Regions from separate parts of the Rhodococcus sp. 4CII genome, predicted to be linked through region 2. Evidence: riboswitches for the same ligand, from Rfam matches in the RefSeq annotation. Region 2 holds a riboswitch; the other holds the start of a gene.
What was found. Region 2 has a riboswitch for S-adenosylmethionine ahead of H0B43_RS05570 (bifunctional o-acetylhomoserine/o-acetylserine sulfhydrylase). Riboswitches for the same ligand answer to the same signal wherever they lie in the genome.
Positions count from the first base shown of each region.

Region 1: it holds a riboswitch for S-adenosylmethionine, as region 2 does, so the genes downstream of both, H0B43_RS14800 (aminotransferase class V-fold PLP-dependent enzyme) here and H0B43_RS05570 (bifunctional o-acetylhomoserine/o-acetylserine sulfhydrylase) in region 2, are expected to answer to the same signal.

Region 1 covers NZ_JACCFE010000002.1:3,039,784-3,044,642, reverse strand. The annotation lists gene H0B43_RS14810 (cytosine permease) at 1-1,363, opposite strand, end outside; gene H0B43_RS14805 (MlaD family protein) at 1,660-2,907, shown strand; SAM riboswitch class IV at 2,988-3,102, shown strand; gene H0B43_RS14800 (aminotransferase class V-fold PLP-dependent enzyme) at 3,154-4,449, shown strand; gene H0B43_RS43140 (putative leader peptide) at 4,454-4,546, shown strand; gene H0B43_RS14795 (hypothetical protein) at 4,596-4,859, shown strand, end outside.
Region 2 covers NZ_JACCFE010000002.1:983,867-988,725, reverse strand. The annotation lists gene H0B43_RS05575 (homoserine O-acetyltransferase) at 1-612, opposite strand, end outside; gene H0B43_RS05570 (bifunctional o-acetylhomoserine/o-acetylserine sulfhydrylase) at 609-1,892, opposite strand; SAM riboswitch class IV at 2,005-2,125, opposite strand; gene H0B43_RS05565 (NADP-dependent isocitrate dehydrogenase) at 2,400-3,623, shown strand; gene H0B43_RS05560 (MFS transporter) at 3,783-4,859, shown strand, end outside.

The DNA of each region.
Region 1 (4,859 bases), 2.1 Mb from region 2:
TGTCGGCAAGGGGCCCGGAGTACAGCGACGTGTCGACGGCGAGAACGCCGAACAGGGATCCGGCCGCCCAGGGGATGACGGCGCGCAGGTTCCATCCGCCGGTGAACCAGTACCGCCCACCCTTGCGTCCGAGGTTGAAGACCTGGAGGTCGACGGGGTCGTACCGTCCTCGCCTCGCCACCAGGAACCCGGCGACGTTGATCGCCACCCAGGGGGCGGCGAAACCGTTGAGCACCAACGTCATCGCGGTGATGGAATCGACGGCGTCGACGACGAAGACGCCGATGTAGAGCAGTGCGACGGCGAGCGCCGACGTGATCAGGGTGGTGTGGACGCGCCGCAACCGGGGGATCAGCGCTTCCAGGTCGAGCCCGCTGGCGTAGACGTTGAGGACGCCCTGCCCGAGGCCGCCCGCGAGGGCGACGAGGACGATCGGCAGCACGTACCAGCCGGGCGCCTCCGCGACCAGGTCGGCGACGTAGGAGTCGCTGAGCGTGGTGAACGTCGAGGCGGTGAACGACCCGAACGCCGCGGTGAGGAACAGTCCGAAGAAGATGCCGGCCATGGTGGCCGCGACGATGGAACGGTCGGTGAACCGGACGCGGGAGATCCGCCTGCTGTAGTCGCCCAAGGTGGGGGCGTACGACAGCGGGCCGCCGACGGCCAGCACCACGGCCAGGATCCAGGTGGGCCAGAATCCGCCGAGCAGATAGTCACCGCCCCCGTCCGCGCCGTGGAAGTGCCCACCGAAAGCGAACACGCCGAGGAGAAGGAGCGCGGCGACGACGGGCAGCACGAACTTCTGGAGCGCGACCACCGTGCCGTGGCCGAACAGCGCCACGGCGACGATTTCGGCGGCGATGATGCCGTAACCGAGCGCGAGCATGCCGTTGTCGATCGGTGTGCCGAACAGGCGGTGCGCGGCGGCGATCAGTGCGTCACCCGAGGTCCACACGGCGATCGCCGCATAGGCGAGGGCGAACAGCAGGGTGAGGCCGGAGCCGATCATCCGCCCGCTGACTCCGAAGTGCGCGCCGCTGGACACGGTGTTGTTCGTGCCGGTGCGCGGACCCAGGAGCGACAGCGGCGCGATGAGGAGGGTGCCGAGCCCGATGCCGACCGCGCTGGCCGCGACCGCGCTGCCGAAACCGAGTCCGAATGTGATGGGCAGCCAGCCGAACACGATCACCGAGAACGCCAGATTGCCGCCGAAGAACACGGCGAGCATGTTGAGCGGTCGCGAATCGCGCTCCGATTCGGGGATGTACTCCACCCCGATCGTCTCGACGTGTCCGAAGCGGTCCTCCGGTGGGGAGGGGGCGGTGTCGTCGAGGGGCGTCGTCGGGTCGAGGTTCGTGGACACTGCGGACCTCACTTTCGGTGGCGGAGGTGACCGTCATCACGTCCTGTTGGGTACCGAAGATATTCCAAACTGAAAATTCAGTCAAGACCGGTGAGTGACGTGCGACACCGGCGCCGGTGCGGAGTTTGCGCAGCTGACGAGTTCGGACTAGATATATGTGTGACCGTTAGTCTCATGTATGTCTCTGTCATCGGAGTGCCTGTGTCTGCCGCCAACGTCAACCGTCGTTCCGCGAGCCGGTCCCGACTCGCCGCAGCCGGGAGGGCGCTCGGTTCATGTGGCATGGACGGTGGACGGTGAGGTCGCCGCTCGTCCGGTGGCAGCTGATCGGGTTCGTTCTCGTGGCCCTCGCGGGCCTCGTCTACGTCGGTGCCAACTACGTGCGCCTCGACAATCTCCTCGGCTTCGGTGAATACACCGTGAACCTGGAGTTGGAAACGTCGGGCGGAATCTTCACCAATGCCGAAGTCACCTACCGCGGCGTGCCGGTGGGGCGCGTCGGGGAGATGTCCCTGACCGCGGACGGCGTCGTCGTCGAACTGAAGATCGACAAGAGCGCCCCCGACATCCCCGCGTCAGCGAAAGCCGTTGTGGCGAACAGATCCGCGATCGGCGAGCAGTACGTCGACCTCCAGCCGGACACGGACCGCGGGCCGTTCCTGGCGAACGGATCCCGCATCGCCGCGGTCGATACCTCGACACCCGTGCCCGTCGAAGAATTGCTGGCGGGCACACAGGGATTGACCGAGTCCGTGCCGATCGACGCGCTCCATACCGTCGTGACGGAACTCGGCGCGGCATTCGGCGGCAGAGGGGACGACCTTCGGTCGCTCGCGGACTCGCTGTCCGGGATGTCGGAATCCGGCATCGAATCACTCGACCGGACAGTTGCTTTGGTGCGCGACAGCCGGACTGTTCTGGAGACGCAGTCCGAACAGTCCTCGGCGATCGAGGATTTCAGTGCAGATCTGGACTCGCTTGCGGATCGCTTGCGGATCAGCGACCCCGACGTCCGGCGGCTGATCGACAACGCAAACCCAGCGAGCGAGCAACTGGGGCAACTGGTCTCGGACGTCGGCCCCGGCCTCACGACGTACCGTGCCAACCTCTCGGTGACGGCGAAGACGATCTCGGCGCAGGCCACGGCCCTGCAGACGCTGTTCGTCTATCTGCCGGGGGTGGCGGCGGCGTCGTCGACCATCGCGCCCGACGACGGGACCGTCCACCTCGGTCTGGTGGCCGAGACCGGCAACCCCCCGTCGTGCACCGTCGGCTACGAGGGCACTCGGGCGATCCTCGCCGACATGAAGCGGCAGGACCCGAACTTCGACGACACGGAGCAGGACTTCCCGCAGAACACCGCCGCGTCCTGTGCGGCCCCGCAGGGCAGCCTCACCGGCGTCCGCAGCGCGAACCGGATCGTGTTCGGCGACCCTGCCACCGTTCAGCCGTGGGACTCGAAACCGAAGAAGGACCCGAACAGGCTGGACCTCAACCCGATTGCGAATCAGCTGGCGCCGCTCCTCGGGGTGACGCCTCGCTGACGCGAGTTCGCCTCCCCGACTCCGGGTCCTCTCGACGTTCGGGTTGACATCTGCGCGCCGATCCTGCAATCTTCGAAACAGGTCACGAGTACCAGCGTCAAGCCCCGGCTAGCTGGTCGGCAACCCTCCACCGCGGCGGGGTGCTCCGGGTGACGACCAGGCTGTGGTTCACACCGGACCCGGCAAGCGCGGACTCCGAGAGGGCACCGACCCTGCGACGAGTCCCTGACTACGAGGGATGTCGTGATGACTGCTGTATTGACCGCCGACGTGTGTGTAGCCCCGCTGGCCCAAGTTTCGGGCTCCGACCTGCGGGTTCCGCTGGTGCAGGGCGGCGACTGCGCCTACGTCAACTTCGACTACGCGGCGAGCGCGCCTGCCCTGGCGCAGGTCACCGACCGGATCGCGGCGCTGCTGCCCACCTATTCGAGCGTGCACCGCGGCGCCGGCTACGCGTCGCGGATCTCGACCGAATGCTACGAGAAGGCCCGCGACTCCGTTGCCCGGTTCGTCGGTGCGGACGACGACCAGGTGGTGGTGTTCACCCGGAACACGACCGACTCGCTGAATCTGCTCGCCGGATGCGTTCCCGGCAGCACCGTGGTTCTCGACATCGAGCACCATGCGAATCTGTTGCCGTGGAAGGGCTCTCGCATCGTGAGGGCTGCGGACACTCTGGCGGAGACCGTCCGGCTGCTCGTCGCGGAACTGTGCTCGAAGCCCACCGCCCTGCTCGCGGTGACGGGTGCCTCCAACGTCACCGGTGAAGTGCTGCCGATCGCGGCCCTCGCCGAGGTCGCGCATCGTTGCGGTGCACGGATTCTCGTCGACGCCGCGCAACTCGCACCGCACCGCCGCATCGACCTCGCGGAGTGCGGTGTCGACTACCTCGCGTTCTCCGGGCACAAGCTGTACGCCCCGTTCGGCGCGGGTGTGCTGGTGGGCCGCCGGGACTGGCTCGACGCCGCCGATCCCTACCTCGCAGGCGGCGGAGCGGTGCGCAACGTGACCGTCGAATCCACCCAGTGGGCACCCGCTCCTGCCCGGCACGAGGCCGGCACGCCCAACGTGCTCGGTGCCGCGGCCCTCGCCGCCGCGTGCGACGCGCTGTCCGCGCTGGACTTCGGCGCCGTGGCCGAACACGAGGCCGCGCTCACCGCCCGGCTCCACGACGGACTCGGCTGCGTCGACGGTCTGGAGTTCCTGCGGCTGTGGTCGGACGCCCCCGACACGGTCGGAATCGTGACGTTCACGATCGACGGCTTCGAGCCGGGGGAAATCGCCGCCTACCTGTCCGCCGAGCACGGCATCGGGGTACGCGACGGCCGCTTCTGCGCGCATCCGCTGCTGAGACGCCTCGGGCGGCCCGACGGTGCCGTCCGGGTGAGTGTCGGGCTCGGCAGTTGCTCCGCAGACGTGGATCGACTGGTCCAGGCCGTGCGCACCCTGGTCGCCGGCCGTCGGAACTGGGACTACGCCAAGGAGAGCGGACAGTGGAATCCGGTGCCGGAGACTCGCTTTTCGCGGGACGCGCTAGTATGAGCCCATGGCATCGCAGGCTGGGAGCACAATGATTGCTCACTGGTGCCGTCGGCATGTAGATCTCTGCCGAACCGCCTCGGGTATGTGTTCGAGCTGACCGTTCTGCCGGCTCCGTTTCATTCACACGTCATTCCCGAGGAACCCCAATGTCTCGAGACAATGCCTTCGTTTCCCGTCCCCTTCGCGTCGCCGTCGAACTGACCGGATCGGGTCACCACCCGGCGGCCGAGGGCGCCGCGGGCACACGGCCCATCAACGGTGCCGACTACTGGGTGGACCTGACCGCCGATTCGACGGATCAGCTCGACCTCACGTCGTTCCCGCCGAACGTCGTCCGGATCCGGGCGTCCGATCTGCGCGAGGCGCAGCAACAACGCGCACGGATCCGCGCCGAACTCGTCGCGGACGGC
Region 2 (4,859 bases):
GGGGTCGCTGGTGATGGCCTCGATCTGGGTGGTCTGCGTGCCGATCTGGTCGGCGGTCGCGCGGGCACCGACGGCGAGGACGAGCGCGGACGCGATCCGGTCCGGGTAGGTCACGGCCCACTCGAGTGCGCGCATTCCGCCCATCGAACCACCGACGACGGACGCCAGCTTCTCGATGCCCAGCAGGTCGGTGAACTTCTTCTCGGCGGCGATCTGGTCGCGGATGGAGATCTCCGGGAAGCGGCTGCCCCACGGGCGACCGTCCTCGGCGATCGAACCGGGACCGGTGGTGCCGCGGCAGCCACCCAGGACGTTGGTGGCGACGACACACCACTCGTCGGTGTCGATCGGCGCACCGGGCCCGACCATTCCCGTCCACCAGCCGGGGGAGGGGTGCTCGTCGGTGACGGGTCCGGTGACGTGGGAGTCGCCGGTGAGGGCGTGCTCGACGAGCACCACGTTGTCCCGGTTCGGGGACAGCTCACCCCACCGCTGCACGGCGAGTGTCACCGAGGGGAGGACCTCTCCGCTTTCCAGTTCGAGGGGGCCGATGTCCAGGGTGCCGAGACGTCCGTCCGCCGCGGGCAGGTTCTGTACTGCGCTCACTGTCAAGATGCCGCCGCCGTAAGTCCGGTCTCGATATCGGCGATGATGTCGTCGATCCCTTCGATGCCGACAGCCAGTCGGACCAGTCCGGGAGTGACACCGCTCGCGGCCTGCTCCTCGGGGGTCAGCTGGGAGTGCGTGGTGGACGCGGGGTGGATCACCAGCGACCGGACGTCGCCGATGTTCGCGACGTGGCTGTGCAGGGTGAGCGCGTTGACGAACTTCTTGCCCGCGTCGATGCCACCGGCGAGCTCGAACGTCACGATGGCGCCCGCGCCCCTCGGGGCGATCTGCTTCGCCCGGTCGTGCCAGGGCGAGGACGCGAGCCCGGCGTATCCGACGGACACGACCTCCGGCCGGGCGTCGAGGTACTCGGCGACGGCGGTCGCGTTCGACACGTGGCGTTCCATCCGCAGGCTGAGGGTCTCGAGACCCTGCGCGATGAGGAACGCGTTGAACGGGGAGACCGCCGAGCCGAGGTCGCGCAGCAACTGCACCCGTGCCTTGAGGGCGAACGCCGGCGGTCCGAGTTCGGCAAAGACGACACCGTGGTAGCTCGGGTCGGGCGTGGTGAAGTTGCTGTGGCGGCCCTGCGTCCAGTCGAACGTGCCGCCGTCGACGATGACCCCGGCGATCGCCGTGCCGTGCCCGCCGAGGTACTTGGTGGCGGAGTGCACCACGATGTCCGCGCCGTGCTCGAGGGGGCGGATCAGGTAGGGGGTCGCCACCGTGTTGTCGACGATCAGCGGGATGCCGTGCTGATGCGCGATCCCGGAGATGCCGGGCAGGTCGAGGACGTCGTTGCGCGGATTGGAGATGGTCTCGCCGTAGAACGCTTTCGTGTTGGGGCGGACGGCGGCGCGCCACTGCTCGAGGTCGTCGGGGTCTTCGACGAACGAGACCTCGATGCCGAGCTTGGGCAGCGAGTAGTGGAACAGGTTGTAGGTGCCGCCGTAGAGCCGCGGGCTGGAGACGATGTGGTCGCCGGCCTCGGCGAGGTTCAGGATCGCGAACGTCTCGGCGGCCTGACCCGACGCGAGGAGAAGCGCGGCAACGCCGCCTTCGAGGGCGGCGATGCGCTGTTCGACCGCGTCCTGGGTGGGGTTCATGATGCGGGTGTAGATGTTGCCCGGTTCGGCCAGACCGAACAGCGCGGCAGCGTGATCGGTGCTGTCGAACGTGTACGAGGTGGTCTGGTAGATCGGCAGCGCCCGCGCCTTGGTGGTCGCGTCGGACGTCTGCCCGGCGTGGATCTGCTTGGTCTCGAACGACCAGTTCTCGGTCATGTGCTGTCTACTCCAGTGGTCTGACGAGGCGCGGACGACGAGCTGTTCGTTCGCGCGCAGGGCTGTCTGGGGTCTATCTACGACAACAACACATCATGAACCTCCGATGTCGGACCCGCGCTTGTCACCCGACTGTTGTATGAATCAGGGAACCAGGTCATCACCCGGGGCACCCCACCGCGGTGGAGGGTTGCCGGCCAGCTAGCCGGGGCTCGTTGCTGGCACTCATGACCTGTGGTGAATCTTAGCGGCTGCGGTGGAACGGCCGGAATCGGCACCGATCAGGGCCACTAGCAGGCAAAAGTTACCCGCCAGTAGGGGCGGGTTCCCGCACCCCGTGTGTTGCGAGCCCGGCGTATAGCAGTACGCTTGTCTTGTTAAAGCGCGGTCTCCCAGGGGCCGCTGTGACCGTCTACGTTTGATAAGCGAACCGTTCGCGGACCCACTCACGAAGTGCGCCCGCAACCGTGTAACCAGGGAATCTTCCTAGGAGGACGCGAAGCACCCATGTCCAAGATCAAGGTTGAGGGCACCGTCGTCGAACTCGACGGCGACGAAATGACACGCATTATCTGGCAGTTCATCAAAGACAAGCTGATCCATCCTTACCTGGATGTGAACCTCGAGTACTACGATCTCGGCATCGAGCACCGGGACGAGACCGACGACCAGGTGACCGTCGACGCCGCCAACGCCATCAAGAAGCACGGCGTCGGCGTCAAGTGCGCGACCATCACCCCGGACGAGGCACGCGTCGAGGAGTTCGGCCTCAAGAAGATGTGGCGGTCGCCCAACGGCACGATCCGCAACATCCTCGGTGGCACGATCTTCCGCGCGCCGATCATCATCTCCAACGTTCCGCGACTGGTTCCGGGCTGGACCAAGCCGATCATCATCGGTCGTCACGCCTTCGGTGACCAGTACCGCGCCACCGACTTCAAGGTCCCCGGCCCCGGCAAGGTGATGATCACCTACACGCCCGAGGACGGCAGCGAGCCGATCGAGCACGAACTGGTGAACTTTCCCGACGGCGGCGGCGTCGTCCAGGGTCAGTACAACTTCACCAAGTCCATCGAGGACTTCGCGCGCGCCTCGCTCAACTACGGCCTGCAGCAGAACTACCCGGTGTATTTGTCGACGAAGAACACCATCCTCAAGGCGTACGACGGTGCGTTCAAGGACATCTTCCAGCACGTCTACGAGACCGAGTTCAAGCCGGAGTTCGACGCGGCGGGTCTCACCTACGAGCACCGCCTCATCGACGACATGGTCGCGTCGGCGCTCAAGTGGGAGGGCGGCTACGTCTGGGCCTGCAAGAACTACGACGGTGACGTCCAGTCCGACACCGTCGCGCAGGGCTTCGGTTCGCTGGGTCTCATGACCTCCGTGCTGCTGACCCCGGACGGAAAGACGTGTGAGGCCGAGGCTGCGCACGGCACCGTGACGCGTCACTACCGTCAGCACCAGCAGGGCAAGCCGACGTCCACCAACCCGATCGCGTCGATCTTCGCGTGGACCCGTGGACTCGAGCACCGCGGCAAGCTGGACAACACCCCCGACGTCATCGGCTTCGCGCAGGAGCTCGAAGACGTGGTCATCAAGACCGTCGAGGGCGGCCAGATGACCAAAGACCTCGCGATGCTGGTCGGCGGCGACCAGGGCTACCTCACCACGGAGGAGTTCCTCGGCACGCTGGACATCAACCTCCAGAAGGCGATCGCCGAGCAGTAGGCACCGCACGACGGCAGTACGGAACGGGACGCTCCCCACGTCGGGGTGTCCCGTTCGTCGTCTGCGGGAAGTCGGGGGAGGCGCGCCGACGAAGTGAGTGTGCTCACCCCACGGCGGAAGCGGGAAGAGAACCCGGGATGCCGTCGTTGACTGTTCTTCGTGACTACTTCCGCGCCTGCCCGTCCGTCCGGTCCCGTCGGTGTCGTCGCCCAGCATCCGTCCGTCCGCACGCTCGCCATGATCGCGCTGGCGCTCGGCGGATTCGGGATCGGAACCACCGAGTTCGTGGCGATGGGCCTGTTGCCCGAGATGGCGTCGAGCCTGGGGATCACCGAGCCGATCGCCGGGCACGTCATCTCGGCGTACGCGCTGGGAGTGGTCGTCGGTGCGCCGCTCATCGCGGCCCTGACCGCGCGGGTGCCCCGCAAGACGCTGCTGATCGCGTTGATGGCGGCGTTCACGATCGGCAACGCCGCAACCGTGTTCGCACCGAACTACGGGGTGCTGATGGCAGCACGGTTCGTGGCGGGCCTCCCGCACGGCGCCTATTTCGGTGTCGCGGCCCTCGTGGCGGCGCACCTCGCGGACCGAGGCCAGCGGGCCAGGGCGGTCGCGCTCGTCATGATGGGACTGTCGGTGGCCAACGTCGTCGGCGTGCCCATCGCGTCGTGGCTGGGCCAGACGCTCGGCTGGCGCAGCGCCTTCGCCCTCGTCGCGGTGATCGGTGTGGTGACCCTGGCCGCGATCTCGTCGTGGGTGCCCGCGCTCGCCGCCATGCGGATGACGAATCCCCTCACCGAACTCGGTGCCCTGCGCCGTCCTCAGGTGTGGATGACATTGATCATCGGCATGGTCGGGTTCGGTGGCATGTTCGCCGTCTACACGTACATCAGCACCACGCTCACCGACGTCGCCGGACTGTCGCGGTCGCTCGTGCCGCTGGCCTTGATGATCTACGGGCTGGGCATGGTCGCGGGCAATCTGATCGGCGGCAAGCTCGCCGACAGGGCGCTGATTCCCGGCCTGTTCGTCTCGATGACGGCGCTCGGGGTGCTGCTCGGGATCTTCGTGATCGCCTCCCACAACCCGTACACGGCGCTGCTGCTGGTGTTCTTCGTCGGTGCGGCGGGAGCGTCGATGGTGCCCGGACTGCAGACCCGGCTGATGGACGTCGCCGCCGACGCGCAGACGCTCGCCGCCTCGCTCAACCACGCCGCCCTCAACATCGCGAACGCG